Regions from separate parts of the Paenibacillus sp. 1-8 genome, predicted to be linked through region 3. Evidence: riboswitches for the same ligand, from Rfam matches in the RefSeq annotation. Region 3 holds a riboswitch; each other region holds the start of a gene.
What was found. A riboswitch is a leader RNA that binds a small molecule or an ion and turns the genes downstream of it on or off. The one in region 3 is predicted to bind glycine.
Positions count from the first base shown of each region.

Region 1: another riboswitch for glycine. It lies ahead of sdaAB (L-serine ammonia-lyase, iron-sulfur-dependent subunit beta); the one in region 3 lies ahead of AC0WRU_RS18980 (alanine/glycine:cation symporter family protein).
Region 2: another riboswitch for glycine. It lies ahead of gcvT (glycine cleavage system aminomethyltransferase GcvT); the one in region 3 lies ahead of AC0WRU_RS18980 (alanine/glycine:cation symporter family protein).

Region 1 covers NZ_CM149995.1:532,750-539,971, reverse strand. Annotated here, with positions in the region: gene opp4B (oligopeptide ABC transporter permease) at 1-604, opposite strand, end outside; gene AC0WRU_RS02500 (ABC transporter ATP-binding protein) at 618-1,544, opposite strand; gene AC0WRU_RS02495 (ABC transporter ATP-binding protein) at 1,522-2,553, opposite strand; gene AC0WRU_RS02490 (DUF6359 domain-containing protein) at 2,878-4,482, opposite strand; glycine riboswitch at 4,696-4,809, shown strand; gene sdaAB (L-serine ammonia-lyase, iron-sulfur-dependent subunit beta) at 5,020-5,709, shown strand; gene sdaAA (L-serine ammonia-lyase, iron-sulfur-dependent, subunit alpha) at 5,699-6,598, shown strand; gene AC0WRU_RS02475 (Ig-like domain-containing protein) at 6,878-7,222, opposite strand, start outside.
Region 2 covers NZ_CM149995.1:3,965,820-3,973,041, forward strand. Annotated here, with positions in the region: gene AC0WRU_RS18165 (50S ribosomal protein L25) at 1-214, opposite strand, end outside; gene pulA (type I pullulanase) at 429-2,930, opposite strand; gene gcvH (glycine cleavage system protein GcvH) at 3,454-3,849, opposite strand; glycine riboswitch at 4,149-4,335, shown strand; glycine riboswitch at 4,336-4,432, shown strand; gene gcvT (glycine cleavage system aminomethyltransferase GcvT) at 4,513-5,613, shown strand; gene gcvPA (aminomethyl-transferring glycine dehydrogenase subunit GcvPA) at 5,733-7,088, shown strand; gene gcvPB (aminomethyl-transferring glycine dehydrogenase subunit GcvPB) at 7,151-7,222, shown strand, end outside.
Region 3 covers NZ_CM149995.1:4,142,656-4,149,877, reverse strand. Annotated here, with positions in the region: gene AC0WRU_RS19000 (thioredoxin family protein) at 1-24, opposite strand, end outside; gene AC0WRU_RS18995 (beta-glucoside-specific PTS transporter subunit IIABC) at 183-2,039, opposite strand; gene licT (BglG family transcription antiterminator LicT) at 2,276-3,124, opposite strand; gene AC0WRU_RS18985 (LacI family DNA-binding transcriptional regulator) at 3,359-4,330, opposite strand; glycine riboswitch at 4,744-4,820, shown strand; glycine riboswitch at 4,838-4,932, shown strand; gene AC0WRU_RS18980 (alanine/glycine:cation symporter family protein) at 5,092-6,510, shown strand; gene AC0WRU_RS18975 (radical SAM protein) at 6,721-7,222, opposite strand, start outside.

The sequences.
Region 1 (7,222 bases), 1.8 Mb from region 3:
TTGTACTGAGCAATGCGCCTGTAACCGCTGGCAATATGAGATGGTAAGCCTTGTTGATGTAATATGCTGAGGTTCCCGGTTCTACGCCCACATCCACACTGCCGCTGGTCGGAAACCAGCCAAGCCTGAATCCGAACACGTACAGCAGCAGCAACGCGAGTATAAATAAGGGAGTCGCAAAGCTGAGATAGGTATAGCCCACCACGGTTTTGTCCAGCGGGCTATGCTGATAACGACCGCTAAGTACACCGAGCGGAATCGCGATCAGATACGTCAAGATCAGGATCACTACGCCCAAAAAGAACGTGTTCCCCAGACGGCTACCGATCAGATCGGTGACGCCGATTTTATGTACATAAGATTTTCCCAAATCCCCGTGAACCAATCGGGCAAGCCAGTTGCCATATTGTATCCACACCGGATCATTCAGCCCTAATTTTTGCCGTTGCTCCTCCAACGCCGCCGGATTCAAATTGGGTGTCGAGGTTATGAGTCCTGTCAGGGCATCCCCCGGCATGGCCTTCGCCAGAAAAAAGATAAGTATGCTCAAAGCAACCAACTGAGGGATCATGGTCAGCAGCCGACGCAGTGTAAATTTCCACATATTCTGTACCCCCTTATGGTAGCGCGACTTGATGGGACGTGCTTACCGCTTTTAGCGCAAACGGCTTACCGTTCTCATCCAGATGTTTGGGCAGCTCCGTTTTATAGGAGGACAACAGGGCTCGCCTTTTTTGAGCATTTTCCAGCCGTTTGGCGGGATCTATATTCGGAATAGTCGCAATGAGCCGCTGGGTATACAAATGCTGCGGATGCTCATAAATATCCTGTTCGCTTCCCTGCTCCACCAGACGGCCCCGGTACATAATCCCGATTTGGTCGCACATATGGCGGATGATACCGAGATCGTGGCTGATGAACAAATACGTCAAATTAAATTCCCGCTGCACATCCTTCATAAAATTAAGCACCTGTGCCTGAACGGACACATCCAGCGCTGATACCGGCTCATCGGCAATGATCAGCTTTGGATTTAATGTGAGTGCACGCGCAATGCCGATCCGCTGTCGCTGTCCCCCGGAAAATTCATGCGGATATTTGTAGGCCGCATCGGCGTTCAAGCCGACCTTTTCCAGCAGCGTCTGAACTTTTCGGCGTTCTTCCTCACTACTCAGCCTTTCAAAATTCCGCAACGGCTCAGCGATGACATCCAGCACACGCTTACGCGGATTCAGCGAGGAATACGGGTCCTGAAAGATCATCTGAATATCTCTCCGCAGCGGATGGCGGTTGTTACGGCTTAAGGCCGTTAGGTCATTTCCGTTAAAAAGAACCTGCCCGCTCGTCAGCTTGTTCAGCCCGATAATCGTTCTGCCTGTGGTCGTTTTGCCGCAGCCGGATTCTCCCACCAGCCCGTACGTCTGACCCGCCTCAATGCTGATGGACACACCATCCACCGCTTTTACCTGATCGACCACACGCTGGAAGAAACCACCACGCACCGGATAATGGACTCTCAGATCATTTAGCTCCAGCAGTGCCATGAGCTGCTTCCCCCTTTGCCTCATCTTCAAAATGAAAATGCTGATAACATGTACAGCGGACCCAATGCCCGGGAGAAACCTCACTTAAATAAGGATGATCCTCATGTGCCTCATGCTGAATCCAGGGAATACGTGGAGCAAAGCGACAGCTATTGCGGGGAATATCCTGCAAGGAAGGGACGATTCCTCCGATGACGTGTAACGGTTCTCCCTTGGTATGCGATCCCGGCATGGATGCGAGCAAAGAACGCGTATACGGATGCTGTGGCTGTCGGAACAATTCAAAAACATTGGCGCTTTCCACGATTTCTCCGGCATACATGACCGCTACGCGGTCCGCCACCTCTGCCACAACGCCAAGATCGTGCGTAATCAGGATAATGCCGCTTCCAGTCTCCTGTTGAAGCTGCTTGAGCAAGTCGAGAATTTGAGATTGAATGGTTACATCGAGCGCTGTAGTCGGCTCGTCTGCAATAATGAGGGCAGGACGACAAGCAATGGCTATGGCGATCATCACACGCTGCCGCATCCCCCCTGACAGCTCATGCGGATACCGGTCGTATACACGTACGGGATTCGGAATATCTACACTGTCCAGCAATTCCAGCACACGTACCTTTTTCTGCTTCGTAGAGAGGGTCGTATGATAATCAAGGTTTTCCTCAATTTGCTTACCAATGCTCATTAGCGGATTCAGCGCGGTCAGCGGGTCCTGAAAAATCATGCCGATGCCTGCTCCGCGGATTTTGTTCATTTGCCCTGTAGAGAGGCGATTCAGATCCGTGCCTTTAAAAAGAATCTGTCCCTCCACGCGGGTACGCTCCAGATCGTGCAGCTGTGCTATCGAAAGCGCCAGCGCGCTTTTGCCGCAGCCGGATTCCCCGACCACAGCCAGCACCTCATTGGGGTTGACCGTCAGATCCAGATGGTCAACTGCAGGGTAATATTGATCCTTAATGCGAAAAGATACCGTTAACCCTTTGATCTCCAACACCGGCTCGCTACTCAATGTATATGCTTCCTCCATTCTCCATGGCCTTGTCCTGCTAATGCACGCCACGCTTGATGTTAAACCTCTCATAAACATTACACACTGATTTAGTCGGAATAATTTGAATTCATCCTATCACCAGTATATGGATATATCAATTAAGATTAGACTATCACCATCATTGGTAAAACCAATGATTCAGCAGCAGCGCGACCTTTCTGGCACAAAATATAATGAAATAACCAACCACAGGTTAATTTTTAGCACAAAAAAAGCCGCCTGACCCCCTTAAAGGGATCAAGCGACTGGCTGGTCCAGCTCAAATTGTGCTCTCTTCGTTAGTTACGAGGCCGCTCCATAGGAGCCGGATTTGAACGTTCTTGGATCGTACCATTTGTAGCCCGCTGCCGGAGCAGCCCAAGGCTCAGGCTGCGGTTCCGTGGAAGCCGCAGGCTCCTCGAACGGTAGCAGCTGTGTTGGCTGGTCTAGCGTCAGGCCTGCCACATCGGACAGCTTCGTATAGTCCTGCTTCCATGCGAGCCATTGGACCGTCTGTACCAGGAAGGTGGAATCGTCCACTTCCTTGAAGCCATCGTACGTCTTCTTCGACTGTCCGTTTTCCTCACGAACATATTTCGGCGTGGCATCCTCAACTGGCGAAGAATCGCCGATAAACGCTGCCTTGCCTTGGCCCACCTTGGAGATAGCGGCATAAGGTCCTTCCGCACGACCCCCGCCGTTATAAACTCCCTGGTCCACAGCATTGCCCCATTTGTTCGTGCCCGAAGGGATATAAGCGATTCCTTTCGCCTTGGTCGGGTCAATAATCGCCAGTGTAGAACCAGCATGCATTGCAATCGAACGTACACCCTTCGTAATGCCAAAGGATTGATCTGCCGCTACGATGTCCGTAGCGTTCACGTCACCAAGTGCATTGTAGCGGAAACGAACGCCAAAGTTCGTCGCCAGCCAGTCGGAACTGGTTAATCCCTGCATAGCTGGTGATGCAGCTTCTTCTGTAGTCATGCCTTTGGCCGGATTGGAATAGGCTCCACGGCGGTAGCCGTTCATAACCTCGGAGGAATCCCAACGGTTTTTGTTTCGGTCAGCGTTATAGTGGTCAGAAATGAAGAAAATGCTGCCTCCATTCTTCACGTATTGCACCAGTGCGGCCTGCTCGGATGCCTTAAAGGCAACATTGGCTTCACCAATGATGAACACATCGTATGGACGCAGCTTGTCATACGTTATAGCCTGCTCTCCATAGGTAAAAGGAATGGAACGGTTCAACGGGTCCACGGTAAAACCTGCATTACGCAGTCCGCCCGCAAAATCGGAAAAGGCTCCATCAATAACCCAATCTGCTGCTCCGGCTGTCTGTGCGTGCGTATTATCAAACAGTACTTTTTTGCCTTTTCCATCCGGTAATGTCGTACCGGGTTGACCCGGGGTACCAGGATCAGGTTCGCCCGGATCACCAGGATTTCCAGGCTCGCTTCCGCTTACCAGCTCCACAGCGCTTGGGCTTTTCACGCCGCCAAAATTGTTATAGGCACCGAGCGCACCCGTCACGCGAATTTTACTGCCGATCAGCTCAGGATGGCCTGACAGCCCGAATGCTCCTCTATACGCGGATGTCAGTTGTACATTTAACAGATTAGACGTATTACGTTCACTCGCCTGATCCGCAATCAGTACGTTAAAATCGTTTGCAAACGGGGCAGAGAAATTAGCCGTTTTCGATCCGGTGGCATGTCCTACGACGTAGCCTTCTACCGTCACCGTACCTCCGCTGCTTTGACGCTGAAGCGCTTCCGCTACCGTCAACGCGCCCTCTGCCTTGACCTGGCCGAATGGAACGAAGAGTCCTACCAGCAGTGATACGATTGCCGCCAGATGCAGCATTCCTTTTAAGCGTGAACCTGTGAACCGGAAACCTTTTACCATACGTAAATGTCCCTCCCATTATTCCATAAATTAGCTTGTCCTCTATCAGATTAGCTATCAACCTTCTAATTCCTTCCTGTTTTCATCCATAATTATGTAAAATTTAATCTTTTTTATTGAGAAGGTACCTGATTATGTAAAATTTCAACCTGTGATTGACACCGGGCATGGCATACATTACGCTTAGGAGGAAATGTTGAACGGTATACGCGAATGAAGATGACGGGAGAGTCTGTCCGGGAAGCACATCCCGGCGGCACCGAAGGAGCAAGACGCCAGCACCCGGCTGGCGGATAATCTCTCAGGTCCATGTATCGCCATCTGACGCAACTCTGGAGAGAGCGCAAGCCACCCAAGGGGTAAGGCGGTAGTACACCGCACGAAACTCTCAGGTAACGAGGACAGAGATAAGGGAAATTTCCTTATCCTGTCCTTTTTTGTGCTTACATGCTGCGTTAGCATTAGAAACTGTCACACCCGCGCAAGGGCGCGGCAACACCATATACTATGGTATTCAAACATACAGGGGGCCACACCATGCGTTTCAAAGATGTATTTTCCATTATCGGTCCGGCTATGACTGGACCCTCCAGCTCGCATACCGCAGGCGCAGTGCGGCTCGCACGCGTTGCCCGACACTGGCTTGGTACGCAACCTGACCGTGCCCGCCTGACGCTGTACGGCTCATTTGCCGATACGTACAAGGGACACGGCACAGACCTGGCACTCATTGCCGGACTGCTGAATTACGATACAGACGACCACCGGATTCCGGATGCGGAGCAATGTGCAGAGCAAGCCGGGATGGAAGTAGAGTTCGCTGTCAGCGGACTGCCCGCCCCCCATCCGAACACGGTCCGCTTCGAGCTATGGAAGGGTGAAGAACAGCGCACGCTGCTAGGCTCCTCCATCGGCGGCGGCAGCATTCATGTCCAGCAGCTTAACAAGTTCCGGGTCAATCTGACCGGAGAGCTGCCTACGCTGGTGCTTCTTCACTCGGATAAGCCCGGAACATTGGGCGCGGTGACTTCGGCGCTGGGTGCAGCTAACATTAACATTGCCTACATGCACGTGGATCGCAAAGGCCGGGATGGCGAAGCGCTCACTGCTATTGAAACCGATAGCCCCGCTCCGGCTGAATTAATTGCCGAGCTGCGGGCTTTGCCTCATATGTATGAAATCAAAATGATTAATTTGAAAAAAGGAGCTGAATCCGATGCGGTTTAGCCATCTGCATGAATTAGGTGCCTTGTGCGCCAAGGAATCCACTACGATTGGGCGCCTGATGATCAAGGAACAGGTACAAGAAACGAACACACCGGAGGAAGAAATCTTCCGACAAATGGCTGATTATTATGAAGTCATGAAGGAAGCCGTTCATCGCGGGCAAACACAGGACACCGTATCCCGCAGCGGATTGACGGGCGGCGACGGCAAGCGCCTGGCGGAATATTTGCGCGCAGGGGAAACCTGCTCCGGCGATGCCTCGGCACTCGCCATGGCGTACGCCCTCTCCGTGTCGGAGGTCAATGCGTCCATGGGTCGCATTGTTGCCACGCCTACCGCGGGTTCATGCGGGGTCATCCCCGGCGTGTTCATCAGCGCGCAGGAGCGGTTTGGCTGGGATGACGAGCATATGGTGCGCGGACTGTTCGCCGCTGGAGCGATTGGCTACGTTATCGCCAACAATTCCTTTATCTCCGGTGCGGAGGGAGGCTGTCAGGCCGAGATTGGCTCAGCCATCGGGATGGCTGCAGGCGCTATGGTCGAGCTGCGCGGCGGTACGCCAGAACAGGCCATTCATGCAGTGGGCCTCGCGCTCAAGAACACGCTCGGCCTGATTTGCGACCCCGTCGCCGGGCTCGTGGAGATTCCTTGCATCGTGCGCAACGGGCTGGGAGCCGTGACCGCGCTTGCCGCTGCGGATATGGCTCTGGCGGGTGTGCGCAGCGCCATCCCGTCTGACGAAGTCATCGACGTGATGCTCGAAGTCGGCAGCGCGATGCCGTCCAAGCACCGCGAGACCGCCAAAGGCGGCCTGGCCCAAACGCCGACCGGCAAGCGTCTGACGGAGTCGCTTACACGCAACATACCAGCCAAGAAGGATAAGTCGTAGCTTCTAAGCGGTAAACCTCCTCCCGCATGTAGATCGGGAGAGAAGCTGCCGTCTGTCCAGCCACATAAAGGTGAAAAGGTTGCTCGACACTTCCATTTTATCAAAGAACGGTTTTTTTTGATTTTAGAAGGATTGCAGAAGCTTTTCTCGCTGGTCACAACAGCGATTGGAACAACGGTCCGTTCGCGAAGCGTCCATCTGAGTGCCAACGAATATCATTCTCTAAAGCAAAGGGGCGCCCCATTGCCATTTCCATGGCTTTTGGGACACCCCTTTTTTTTACTGAACGTTCACCAGTACCTTCGTTGTTTTACCTGCATATTTCACCGTAATGACAGCTTTACCTTTACCCTGTGCCTTAATGCTGCCGTCTTTAACCGTAGCAACAATAATTCGGGACGAGGACCAGACAGCCGGCTTGGATACATCCTTCTCCGACTCATCCTTATACGTAGCTGTAGCCGTAACCTTAGCTATCTGTCCTGCTTTCAAATTCAGCGAGACTTCGTCAGTTTGCAAATATTTAAGCGTATCGACATCCACCGGTACGGTGATATATTTCCCGCCAAACTTCGCCTGAATATTGGTTTTACCGTAGCTTACTGCGGTAACCTGGCCCTTTTT
Region 2 (7,222 bases), 180 kb from region 3:
CACCCTCTACGGTGAGGTTAAACACCTCTGAACGTCCGGTTCTGACTACTTTATTAAATTCCTTGGCATCGACATGTACAGGGGTTCCTTCAAGCTCAGAGCCGTAAATCACAGCTGGAATCCGTCCTTTTAACCTCAATCCACGAAGTGCCGAACCCTTCTTCTCTGTTCTCGGCTGGGCGGTCAGTTGAATACTTCCTCCATTAGAACTCATGATATACAACCTCCTTCAGGTACCTTACAAATGATTATTCCTCAAGAATCTTGCCTGTTTACCAGTCGTACTACAAGGTATAAGCCAGCAAGCTGGCAAAACCAAACAAGTCCATAATTTTATATTACCCCTTTTTTCTGAAACTGACACACGTTTGCATAAAAAAATAGCATTTCTCGAAATCATCGAAAAATGCTATCTCTGAAAAATAAAGCTATCCTGCTCGGTTGTCGTTGACCAGCAGCAAATATTCTTCTCTGCCACTATGAATCAATACCTGCATCACAGATCGGTTCAGGTCTACATCAATATACCGATCAGCCTCAATATCCTTGGCATCCCACTGATTGAGGCGGACGATGTAGCCGATACGCCGCACATGAGGAGCCACTTGAATACGCGCTACTGCGCGACCGTCATCCAATTCACTCAATTCTACATGTCCGTCCCGCCATCCAGTGCCCCATACCCATACATTCCAGCCGGAATATTGTCGATCCGTACGCTCGTAAATCAACTCAATGGTGCGATACAACGCCGCTTCTTCGTAGTGACCTGCGATTTCTTGGTCTGTTCCCTCATCCGAACCTTCCAATCCGTTCTCCGCCAGCTCGCTAGTCTGGTCCTGTCCGGTCAAAAAGGATGGCTGAGCGGGTTCCTCCTGATCATACAGTACCATCATCGACCAGCGCGAAACGGTCACACGATGGCCTGCTACTTCATACCGTATCTCATTTCCAGCCCCGTGAGCATCCACAACGACATGCCATCGATCCGATTCCGCAGGCAGCAGTATCGTCTGCTCCGTATCCGAGCCGTTATAAATCACCACAATCTGATTCCATGCATCGCCGTTAGCATGGTGCCTCAATGCAAAAGCTACCACATGCCCGCTGCTGTGCAGCACTTCCATATGCTGCTCCACCAGCTCTCGGTGATCCATCCGGAATGCCGGATGACTGCGCCGTAAAGCGATTAACCCCTGATAGTAATTAAATACGGGGCGAAATCTTGCCTTGTTCTCCCAGCGAATAGCATTCACCACATCCACACTACGGTAGCTATTATGGTCTCCATATTTGGAGCGCAACAGTTCATCACCTGCATGGATAAAGGGAATACCCTGGGAGGTCAGCACCATGCCGTTTGCCAGCAAGGATTTGCGTACGGTTTCATCCTCCAGCAATTCATGCTCATTCACGTCCCGGTACGGGTCTGCTTCCGCCACGGCTTGTTCGGCCGTTCTCCCATCCTGCGGCTGACCCTGCTCCCATTGTGGAAAACCACAGCGCTCCCGCAAATTCCGCACTGTCAAAATTTTATCCCACAGATTGAGATTATCGTGAGCCGTGACATAATTGACGGTCTCCGAAGGTTGAGCCGTAAAATCATGAATAGCTCCAAATGCACCTTTAAGCACCAGTTCCTCCTGATCCCATGCCCCCGTGGCAAAGCCACTTGCGGTACCATCACTGTCACCCTTAATAGCAGAACGGTAGTTGTCATTGAAGACGGCAAAGCCTTTGTCCCGTTGTGTTCCTTTTAACGTAAGCAGAGGCTGCGGGGATTCTCCCCCCGTCCAAGGCTCTCCATAGATAAGCAGATCGGGACGAACCTCAGAGCGAAGCTCCTGTGTAAGCTGCTCCACAGTCGGCGTATCAATCAGTGCCATCAGATCAAAACGGAAGCCGTCTATATGATATTCTTCTGCCCAATAGCGCAGTGAATCCTTGATATACTTGCGAACCATGGGGCGTTCGCTGGCCACCTCATTGCCCACACCCGAGCCGTTGGAAAGCTTCCCATGCTCATCCGTACGGTAATAGTAACCCGGTACAACAGGGTCGAACGGCCCTTTTTCCACCGAGAAAGTATGGTTGTACACGACGTCCATAATGACACCGATGCCAGCAGTATGCAGGGATTGCACCAGCAGCTTCAACTCCCGTATACGTGCCTCCGGGTCAGCCGGATTGGAAGAATAAGATCCCTCCGGCACATTATAGTGCTGGGGATCATAGCCCCAGTTATATTCCGTACCCTGTCCCGCAAAATCATTTACCGTATGGAAATCAGCTACCGGAAGCAGATGGACATGTGTAATGCCCAGCTCCAGCAAATGATCCAGTCCGATGCTGTTGCCCCCCGAATCTTTTAGTCCCGTATACGTAAAGGCTGCAAACTGTCCTTGTGCGGCAGATAAGCCTTTTTCTCCAGTATTAAAATGTGTATCCATTGAAAAATCACGCACATGAAGCTCATATATAATGGCATCCGTAGCCCGGGCAAGTGTGGGTCCAGTATCCTCTTTCCATCCGTCCGGATGGGTTTGAGCCAAATCAACGATTGCCGTGCGCTGTCCATTAGCTGATACCGCTGTCGCATAAGGGTCGGCGGCATAATGAAGTGTACGGTCTGCCCATTCCAGCCTGTACATGTAATAATACTTGTTCCAGTCGCCTTCCAGCTCTACGGACCATACACCACGCTCATCACGGCTCATCGGAAATTCCCGGCCACCGCTATGGTCCTGAACGTTACCTTCCTGATCGTACAATCCAGCGTTGTCATACAGCGCTACATGAACCTGCTTCGCAGTCGGTGCCCATACTTTAAACATGCTGCCCGCAGGCGTATAAGTAAGACCCAAATCATCGCCTTCATATGTGGGATATGTTGTGTGCTCAAGCTCCTTGAGTTGATTGAAATCAGACATTCCTGTTCACCACCCATTTCTGTACATCGGCTTTCAGCCTCTGTTCATCCATCATTTATGATGTTTACGACTTGTCAATATACCTCAGGATTTCACAGAAATCCTTACCTACTAGGCTATCAAAATAAGACAAGCTTGAAAAGTCGGATGATTTCAAATACGGATGCTGCTTTCATTTCACACGCACACTCCATTTTATGACAAAACTATGAACAGGCTACAGCAGCAGCCCTCCAAGCACCCTAAATAATTCCCTTTATCCCTTCACATGCATGTTAAAAACCGCCAAAAAATCAGGATAGCCCAAATTGCTGGTAGGCTCATCGAGCAGCAGGAGCGGAGCATCATAGGTACAATTTATGTACGAAATCCATCCTCTAAACAAAAGGAAAACACGTAATTACGCTCGCAAAAAAGACAGCAAAAAATAGCCGCTATGCCAATTCATCGCGACTATTTTTATACAAAATCAAGCGGACAAACACCGCCCTTATTCAGTTATTTAATCTACTTTGCCCCATTATTACTCATTGGCAGTCAACTGCTCGTACTGATCCGCAGACAGCAGCTTGCTTAGTGCTTCCTCCAGATCTTCCCCAATCTTCACTTCGATCATCCAGCCTTTTTCGTAGGGAGATTCGTTCACCAGCTCAGGCGTACTTTCCAACGCTTCATTCACCTTCAACACCGTTCCCGTTACTGGAGCGAACAAGTCGGATACTGTCTTTACCGATTCAATAGTACCAATTTCCGTCCCCTGCTCAATCGCTGCTCCCTCCCCAGGCAGCTCCACAAAAACGATATCGCCCAGTTGATGCTGTGCAAAGTCCGTAATACCGATTCGTACCGTTCCATCCTTTGTACGCTGAACCCATTCATGTTCTTCCGTGTACCACAATTGCTGCTTCACTTCACTCATCCTGCTCCGCCTCGCTTTCATATGGATTACATCGTTTCCCTACCCGTCTATGACAGGTTAAGATTATGACAACTAGAACTATCATGTCAATAATACTAACAAAAATATTTCTCATTACTCCATATATCTTTCTAACTAAAAATACGACAGATTATAACAAACGCTTACATATCCTTATTTATGAATAAAATGTTTTTAATAATATTTTTCATGACATTTTTGTTGACATTTCAAATAAATTTGCGTATTAATGGGTTATAACAAGTGCTTTTGGCAACACCCGATAATTGGAAACGCGGATGAACGTGGAGGGAGAGACTGCCAACACTCGCATCGCTGTTGCCACCTGTAAAACAAGGCAGCAAGCGAGTCGGATCAAGCTGTTACCGGCAGGACCGGATGACGTATAGCTGATCAGAGGCAGCGCCGAAGGAGTAAACCTGCACCGCAGGTGAATCTCTCAGGCAAAAGGACCTCTGCCGGACGCATCTCTGGAGAGCATTCGCTATACAGGCGGATCACCCAAGGGGAAACCCGGTACACGCCGGGGTAACTCTCAGGTATCAAGGACAGAGCTGAAAAAAAGTGTGTGGACTGCCGTTCATACGTTTTTTTCGGCCTGTCTTTTTTGTTTAGCCGATCACACCGGATAGGAGTGGAAAAATGACTAATTTGCGAAAAACGCCACTGCATTCATCCTACAGCACGCTGTCGGGGGTTCGTTGCATTGATTTTGGCGGCTGGGAGCTGCCTGTACAGTTCAGTGGCATTCAAAAGGAACACGAGGCCGTCCGGCAACGTGCGGGATTATTCGATGTATCGCATATGGGTGAATTCTTGATCGAGGGCCAGGAAGCCGAAGCATTTCTGCAACAGGTGACGACGAACGATGTCAGCCAATTGGAGCCGGGCAAGGCCCAATATTCACTCCTGTGTTACCCGGATGGAGGTGTAGTAGACGACCTGCTTGTCTACTACAAAGGGCCGGAGCGTTACATGCTTGTTGTGAATGCCTCCAACATCGATAAGGATTGGGATTGGCTGCTTCGCCATGCGCCTGCATCCGTTCATCTGGAAAACGTATCAGATGCGGTGGCACTGCTGGCGTTGCAAGGACCTGAGGCTGCGCGTATTGCCGCAGCCGTGACAGACACGGACATTACAAAGCTGGCCTCCTTCCGATTCAGCGAGGATGTGCAATTGTTCGGAGCAAAAGCGCTCGTCTCCCGCACCGGATACACGGGGGAAGACGGCTTTGAATTTTATGTGCCTGCTGCGAATGCACCGGCAGTGTGGGACGGATTGCTTCGCATCGGTGAGCCGTATGGTCTGGTTCCCGCTGGACTTGGAGCCCGGGATACACTGCGCTTCGAGGCGCGGCTGCCGCTGTACGGACAGGAGCTGTCCGCCACGATTTCACCGCTGGAAGCTGGTTTAGGCTTCTTCGTCAAGCTGAATAAGGGAGATTTTATCGGCAGAGAGGCTCTGCAACGCCAGAAAGAACAAGGCATTCCGCGCAAGCTGATCGGGCTGGAAATGCTTGACCGTGGCATCCCGCGTGCTCATTACCCCGTGTTCGCGGAAGGACAGCAAATCGGCGAGGTCACAACTGGAACCCAATCGCCCACCTTAAAACGTAATCTGGGTTTGGCTCTGGTGGACAGCCGCTTCAGTTCCCTATCCACGTCGCTGGAGGTCGAGATTCGTGGCAAGCGCCTGCGCGCCGAGGTGGTAGCAGCACCCTTTTATAAACGTCCACACTGATTTAAACGCTCGTCTTACTATAACTATCGTGATCCGTTACTAACCGCTGCCCAGTTGGCAATCATTTATTAATCGTTTTACGTTTTTACGATCTTGTTGGTTGAAAGGAGCCAGACCCAATGAAACAGCATCGTTATCTTCCTATGACCGAGCAGGATCAAGCTGAAATGCTGCGCGTGGTCGGCGCATCGTCCATCGACGATTTATTCAGCGATATTCCTGAGGTGATCCGGTATAAGGGGGAGCTGCCCCTGTCTTCTCAGTTAGACGAAAGAGCCTTAACCCGCCACTTATCAGGACTGGCCGGGCAAAATGCCAATACAGACACGCACGCCAGCTTTCTCGGCGCAGGGATTTACGATCATCATATTCCATCCGTCATCCAGCATATCACTTCACGCTCGGAATTTTATACAGCCTACACCCCCTATCAGCCAGAGGTAAGCCAGGGCGAGCTGCAAGCCATCTTCGAATTTCAATCGTATATATGCGAATTAACAGGCATGGCTGTAGCCAATGCCAGCATGTACGACGGAGCGACTGCGCTGGCAGAAGCAGGCTCATTGGCTGCCGCTGCCACCCGCCGCAAGCAGCTTATCGTATCGCGGACCGTCCATCCGGAGGCACGTCAGGTGTTGGCGGCCTATGCACGCGGGCTGGATTTGGATGTCGTGGAGATCGACTGTGCAGATGGTGTAACTGACGTGAAGGCATTAACGGCGGCCATATCAGAGCAGACGGCGGCAGTTTTGGTCCAAAGCCCTAATTTTTTCGGGGCCGTGGAAAATCTGAAGCCGATGGCTGACCTGATCCATGCCCACAAGGGTCTTATGGTTGTCAGCGCCAATCCGCTGGCGCTGGGCCTGCTGGAAGCGCCCGGTAAGCAGGGCGCGGATATTGTCGTAGGAGACGCGCAGCCGCTCGGCATCTCCTCCTCCCTCGGTGGCCCAACCTGTGGTTACTTTGCCGTTTCTCAGGCGCATATGCGCCGTATCCCCGGACGTATAGTGGGCCAGACCACAGATCGCAACGGTAAACGCGGCTTCGTGCTGACCTTGCAGGCACGGGAGCAGCATATCCGCCGGGAAAAGGCCACCTCTAACATATGCTCCAATCAGGCGTTGCTCGCCTTATCCGCCTCTGTGTATTTGTCCGTCATGGGTCGACAGGGCATCGCGGAGGTAGCCGAGCTAAACTTGCACAAAAGCCGTTACGCATTGGAGAAACTACTCGGCTTGAAGGGCGTGACTGCCTCCTTTACTGCACCCACCTTTAACGAGTTTGCCCTGCGGTTACCTGAGGGTACCGATATGAATAAACTGCAAGCCGGACTGCTTGCTGCCGGATTTATCGGCGGCTACGATTTAGGGCGGGATTATGAGGAATATGCAGGTCACATGCTGATTGCCGTGACAGAGCAACGAACAAAGGAAGAGATCGACCAATTCGTGCACACCTTGGGGGGATTGCTATGACATACACTACCGGACTAGATCAGGGTACACCGAATCCAGAAGTCGAATCCAGTCGAAACCAGATGAAAGAGCATGATCAGGCGCTCATTTTTGAATTGAGCAGACCGGGCCGTATCGCCTATTCTCTGCCCGAA
Region 3 (7,222 bases):
ACCGAGAATATATCCTTTTTTCACAGAAATCCTCCTTTATTTAACAATCTTATACATACCATAAATGATATTTCCATTTTTCGCTGTAATACTTGTCTCACTCTGTATGAAAAAGAAGCTTTCCATTCGGAAAGCTTCTCTTGTGATCAACATTAGCTGGTTTTATTATGGTCTAAAGAAAGCTAGATAACTACTGTCATCAAGTAGTCTTGTCGTTTCACTTCAGATTCTGCTGTTTTTAGAACATCCAGATACTTAGCAGAATTCGTCACGATGATCGGCGTAGCTGTCGGGTAACCTGCAGCTTGAATTTGTTCAATGTCAAATTCGAGCAACAGCTGTCCCTGTGTAACCACGTCGCCTTCTTTTACGCGCTTGTCAAAAAATTGTCCTTTCAGCTTCACCGTATTGACCCCAATATGGATCAGAATTTCTGCTCCGTCATTGGAAGTAATACCGATAGCATGTCCGGTCGGGAATACCGTCGTAATCGTTCCGTCTACAGGAGAAGTCAGTACGCCCTCTGTAGGTTCAATCAGAATTCCTTTACCCATGGCCCCTGAGGCAAAAGCGACATCAGAAGATTCTTCGAGTGGCAGTACTTTACCTTGCAGCGGACTTACGAGAATTTCCTTCTCAATCATAGTTTCTTTCTTCTCTGGTGTTGGTGCTGCTTTGGCAGTTTCTTCTTTTGGATCATCAAAGCCCACAACCATAACTAGCACCATTGCAAGTACAAAGGCAACGAGCAAGCCGATGACAACCCACAAGAATCCAGATCCAAAATAAGTAGGCAATGCCAACAAACTAGGCAGGGAGAAGGATTTTGCAGTCGCTCCGCCGGAAGCGATAATAGCCCCGCCAATACCACCGGAAATACAAGCATAAATGAATGGCTTTTTCAATTTTAAAGTTACGCCATAAATCGTTGGTTCTGTAATCCCAAAAACAGCCGCCAGCGTAGAGGAACCTGCCAAAGCCTTCATTTGAGTATTTCGGGATTTCAGGAATACGCCCAATGTTGCACCAGCCTGAGAAAGTACAGCTGCTGTAAGCATCGGAAGCATCGTGTCATAGCCCAAGGTTGCGATATTGGACAGCATGATAGGAACGAAGCCCCAATGTACACCGAAAATAACAAATACTTGCCAGAACGCCCCGGCAACAGCACCAGCGATCAACGGGCTTAAATTGTATACCCATGTAAAACCGCTTGCCAAGCCTTGGCTGATCAGGTTCCCTACGGGACCAAAGGCCAAAAACGTCAATGGCACAACGACTAGCAGGGATAGCATCGGTACGATAATATTTTTAACCGATTGATGGATAAAGGAATTAAACCATCGTTCTACATAAGACTGTACCCACACCGCGAGAATAATCGGGATGACACTGGAACTGTATTTAATCAGAATGATGGGAATGCCGAGAAAAGCCAGTTTGGCCGGATTGTCCACCGCTGCAATAACATCCGGGTAGACGAGTGCTCCGGCAACTGCGACCGATACAAAGGCATTTGTCTTAAATTTACGTGACGATGTAAAAGCCAGAAATACGGGCAGGAAATAAAATACGCTGTCCGAAGCGGCGTTCAGAATCAGATACGTACCGCTTGTTTTATCAATCCAATGGAGTGACAAAATTAATGCCAGAATCCCTTTAAGCAAACCAGCTCCAGCAAGTGCGCCCAAGAGAGGAGAAAAAATGCTGGAAATGATATCGACGGCTTTACCAAGAAAGTTCGTTTTTTCGGAAGACTCTTCCTTTTTCTCACCTACATTTTCGGCATCCTGCAAATTCGTTTCTGCCATCATATGTTCGAATACTTGACCTACATTGTTGCCGATAACAACTTGAAACTGGCCGCTGCTTTCAACCACCGTAATGACACCGGGCGTTGCTTCCAATGCAGCTTTGTCTGCTTTTGTACGATCCTTTAATTTAAATCTCAAGCGTGTAGCGCAATGGAATACCGAATTGACATTCTCTTCGCCGCCAACGAGGGTCACTATTTTTTTGGATAGCTCTTTATCACTCATGTTCAGAACTCCTTATAGGTTATTCTTGGTATGGATAGGATTTACCGTTTACAAGGTTAAAAAGATGCGCCGGCGTGCAATTTTTTAACCTTATAAACAAGAAAAACCTAAACTCGTAGCGAAAGGGACACGTCCTCTCCTTAAAGAAGAACGTCCGATTTCGCCATCAGTTTAGGTTTTGCCTGCCTTACCAGTCACAATCCTTATACGATGAAATTATGAAGTTTACTTGCCTGTTACTCCGTGATATTATTTCGCTCCGTCACTCGATGAATATGAATGGTCAGATACACATATTCGTCCTTGCTTAAATATTGGTCGTATGTTTTTTCCAAATACTCATTGATTTTTTGCGCACAGGCGAAAGCTTCGGTATACGTCTGCTTCACCTGGTTGTACAAAAATTCTTCGCCGCTGTGAATGACCTCTTTACGAATCACCCGCATCGCAAAATATTGCAAATGTGTCAAAAATCTCGAATAGCTAAAGGAGGACTCATCCAGCACAATACCGTAATGATACGTAATAATATTCAATATATGCTGAACGATTTCCGTCATTTTTAGCGTAGATTTCATTTCGTTACCGTCGATTCGAGCGTTCACCATATGCAATGCGATAAATCCCGCTTCGTCTTCGCCCAGCTTTACTCCGAGCGTATCTTCAATTTTTTGCAGAGCATCCAGCCCAACCTCAAATTCTTTCTTGTAAAAGCGTTTAATATCGTACAGCATCGCGTTTTGGAGCGCCAGCCCCTTTTCTTGCCGCTGTATGGCAAAATGAATATGATCGGTCAGCGTTAAATAAATATTGTCGCTTAATTCTGTATCCAGCACTTGCGTTGCATGGGTCACAATTTCATTAACGACCTCCAGATGGGATACGGGAATATCGTTCAGCAGCTCCGTTAATTTGGCTGTGAACTCGTTTTCATTTAATATGAAGATTTTATCTATTTTATGATCATCGACTTGGTCGCCAGCCACCTTTTTGAAGGAAATGCCTCTTCCCATTACGATGACCTCTTTGCCTTTATCATTTTTAGTCAACAGGACGTTGTTATTGAGCACCTTCTCAATAATCATTGAAGTTCCCCCCTCCCATCCTTTACCAATAAAAAATGCCCAAGCACAATTCAACACTATTGTTAGCAATAGCACTCAATTGAACTCAGGCATTGCCCGCATCACCGGTCACAATCCTTCGATATAGTGCTATTGTAGCACAAAAAAAAGCGATTTCAACATATTTTATTCTTATTCGACAAAAAACATTACAAACACAGGTCCTTTCGCCTAACCCCTCAGTTAAGCGTTACTCTATGTAGTCGTGCGTTCAATGAGGCTGTATTGCAGGGGGTGCAGCTCCATTTGGTGACCTACGAGCTGAGGGGAAAGCATGTAAAAAGCATTTTGTGCCTGAGCTGCAATCGGGTTCTGGATGGTCGTAATGCCCATAGTATGCGCAAGTTCCGTATTATCAAACCCGACAATCGCCAGATCTTCCGGCACGTTCAGCAGTTGTCTACGGGCTTCGCAGATGATACCAACCGCCACATAATCGTTGGAGCATAGAATAGCCTGTGGGAATTCGTCCCGATACTGTAACAAATCACGCACCACCTGTTCACCGTCACGGATGTTATAGATGGAAGAATAATTCCAATGCTGCAATACAGGAAGATTGTGCTGCTCCATAATATACGCATAGGCTCGTTGTCTGCTGTGGGTGTTGATACTGCGTGGGCGGCCAAAGGCATTGGCTATACGAGTATAGCCTTTTTGTATCAAGTGTTTTAGCGCTAGCATATATCCTTCATACTGGTCCATGGCGACGGAGCGAATATCGGTATGATCCATTCGTTGCCATGACACAATCGGGCCATACTTGCAATAAGTGCTTAACAAATCGGTATCATTTACACAGGAAATGATAACTAACGCATCAACTCTTTTTCTTTTCAGATCTTCGAAGGCCAGAAGCTCTTTCTTCTTGTCTTCTCCGGAAGTATAAATAATCGTTTGAAATTCGTACTGGCCCGCCACCTCTACAAAGCTGTTCAGAAATGCGAGAACAATTTCATTAATGGTTGAAGTGATAATGCCAATTTGAAGGGTCTGACCTTTGGATAAGGAAATGGCGTTCCGGTTGGGAACGTAATCCAGCTCCTGCATGATTTTTAAAATTTTGCTTCTTGTTTCCTGGCTCACATGGGGGGAATTGTTTAACACTCTGGATACCGTAGCTTTGGAAAAGCCAGCCAGTTTGGCAATTTGATCAAGATTCGACATGATGCTTCTCCTCACATAAGAAAAATACTTGATATGAAACGCGTTACAACGCTTAGGATGCTTATGAGGGCATTACGTCCATTTTATATCATCTGTCAATGCATTTCAAAAAAACAGTTCTTATGATGTGGTATTATTCTGGAAATACTTGCGATATCGTAAAGCTAAGCTTTAGGCCGTTTCCATGCCTCCCTCACTTGGCGTGTGAACACTCTCGATACTTGAAAGGTGTCTCTGATCTGAACATAGGGCAGATGATATCTGGTTGTACTTTTGCCACGATTGAGGAGATTTTGCTGACAATCTAAATATTGGAAAACGACTTTAAACAGCCTTGAAACGACTTCACAAATTTTTCACTTGTAAAAAGCTGAAAGTTTTCTGTATAATAAAAAACAATTTCATATGTCTGGTTGATGTTTGCGGGAGATGGAACGTAAGTTCCGACCGAAGGGGCAAAACTCTCAGGTGCTTGGGCTGATAACAGCAACAAGCGGGACCGTAAACGGACAGAACTCTGGAGAGACCCTTAATTGGGCGCCGAAGGTGCACCGCAGATATCATCTGCTTAAACTCTCAGGCAAAAGGACAGAGACGCGAATAACCTGTGACAGGGTATGCCCTAGGCTTTTTTATGAGCTGTTAGTGGCTGAATTCTGCACAAGATGGTTGTATTTTTTCGTGCCTTTAACCTCTCCAGGAGTCGAATCAGCGGATTTGACTCTTTTTTGTTTTTTAATATGCTGGAGGAGCGGGTTGAAATGAATTTGGTACATGTATTAGAAACGATTAGCAGTTGGATATGGGGTGCCCCTCTGATCATTCTCGTCATGGGAACAGGTCTGTGGCTGACCATACGTTTGAAAATGTTGCAGGTCTTTTGCCTGCCTCTGGCGATCAAGCTGATCGGCAAGGCCCCGAATGAAGGTAGCGGGGATGTCAGCAGCTTTGCGGCCCTGAGTACGGCGCTGGCGGCTACAGTAGGTACAGGAAGTATTGTCGGCGTCGCGACAGCGATAAAACTGGGCGGACCGGGTGCCCTGTTCTGGATGGTTGTTGCAGCCTTTTTCGGGATGGCGACGAAATATGCGGAAGGTGTGCTTGCGGTAAAATACCGGGTGAAGGATCGGAATGGACAATTTTCCGGCGGCCCGATGTATTATATTGAAAAAGGGCTTGGACGCCGCTTTAAACCACTGGCGATGCTGTTCGCCTTTTCCGGAATGCTGGTGGCGTTGTTCGGGATTGGAACATTTCCGCAGGTCAAAGCGATTGTATCCTCGACCGAAAACAGCTTTGGTGTTCCGCCGATTGTAACGGCATTGATCATTGCTACCCTTACGGGACTCGTTACCATTGGAGGGCTCAAAAGCATTGCCAAGGTATCGACCAAAGTCGTTCCCTTCAAAACAGGCTTGTACGTGCTGATCTGTATGATCGTACTGATTCGGTTCGCCGATCAGATTCCTGCCGCACTCGCGCTTGTGCTGCATTCGGCATTTTCCACGACATCTGCGACGGGTGGATTTGCCGGGGCTACAATTATGCTGGCGATGCGCAGCGGGGTAGCCAGAGGGATTTTTGCCAATGAGGCCGGATTGGGAAGCGCACCGATTGCAGCCGCAGCCGCCAAAACCAAATGGCCTGCGGAGCAGGGGTTGATTTCCATGACAGGTGTCTTTATAGATACGATGATTATTTGCGTGATGACCGGGTTGACGTTGCTGGTTAGCGGCGTATGGAGCGGTCCTACCGATGCGGGCTTGATGACGCAGCAAGCTTTCTCCAGCGCATTCCCGCTTGGTGCGGAACTGCTCACAATCATTCTGATTATGTTCGCGTTCACCACCATGCTTGGCTGGAACTACTATGGAGAACGTTGTGTTGAATATTTGCTGGGTGTCAAATGGATTAAGCCGTACCGTTATCTGTTCATTGCACTGGTTGCCGGAGGTGCGTTTATTAAGCTGGATGCGATCTGGTTACTGGCAGATATCTTTAACGCCATGATGGCCTTCCCGAACTTGATTGCACTGCTTGGCTTGTCGGGAATTGTAGTTGCTGAGACCCGTACCTATATGGATTCCCTGTATCCCAACAAGAAAAAGGGAATACTCGCAGGTGCCAGTGCAGGAGCAGCCATAGACATAGAAGAAAAAGGACAAACAGTCAGCTCGTAAAGAAACAACGAAAAGGGAGTGTCCCTCAGCCATTACAGGCTGGGAGGGCACTCCCTTTTTACGTTATAGAGCAGGATGAAGCTGGGGGATGCTCTATAGATATGTGTACTTAGCTTACTTTAGGATTAGCTCAAATTGCCGGGTACAGATTTGGACAGACGGCCAGTTGTAATCGCTGTAGGTCGTACAGCAGGACGAATAATCTTCATGTTATTTCACCTCCTCCGATTGGGATTGCAGCCACAGCGTACGCAAGGTTCGCTTGATCTGCCGTTTTTCATAGGAGCAAGGGCGGTTCCCTGTGCGCATCCGGTACAGGGGGCAATGATTCCCCTGACAGGCAGGTCGGAAAAAGCAGGCTTGGCACTTTGCGTCCGTTTCTTCACCTGAAGTGGTCCACAGTGCCATTTTATCGAGATCCAGCTCCATGCTCCCGTCCCCGTGAATCTGGCCCAACTGATTGTTTTCCTGATCTATGGCGACTGAGCATTTGTACAGCTTTCCGTCTGATCCGACAATCAGGGAATTGGGCTTGGCTGCATAGCATATGGCTCCTGTAGGGAGCAGGATATCCGAGATAAAGGAGCTGACAGTCAATCCCTGTGCAATGGCTGCTTCGTTAAACTCCCATATTTTACGGTCTTTCGTACGGTCGTCGCATACGGACAAATTCAGATCATTTTCGCCCCCCATACAGCCGACAGGCCGGAAA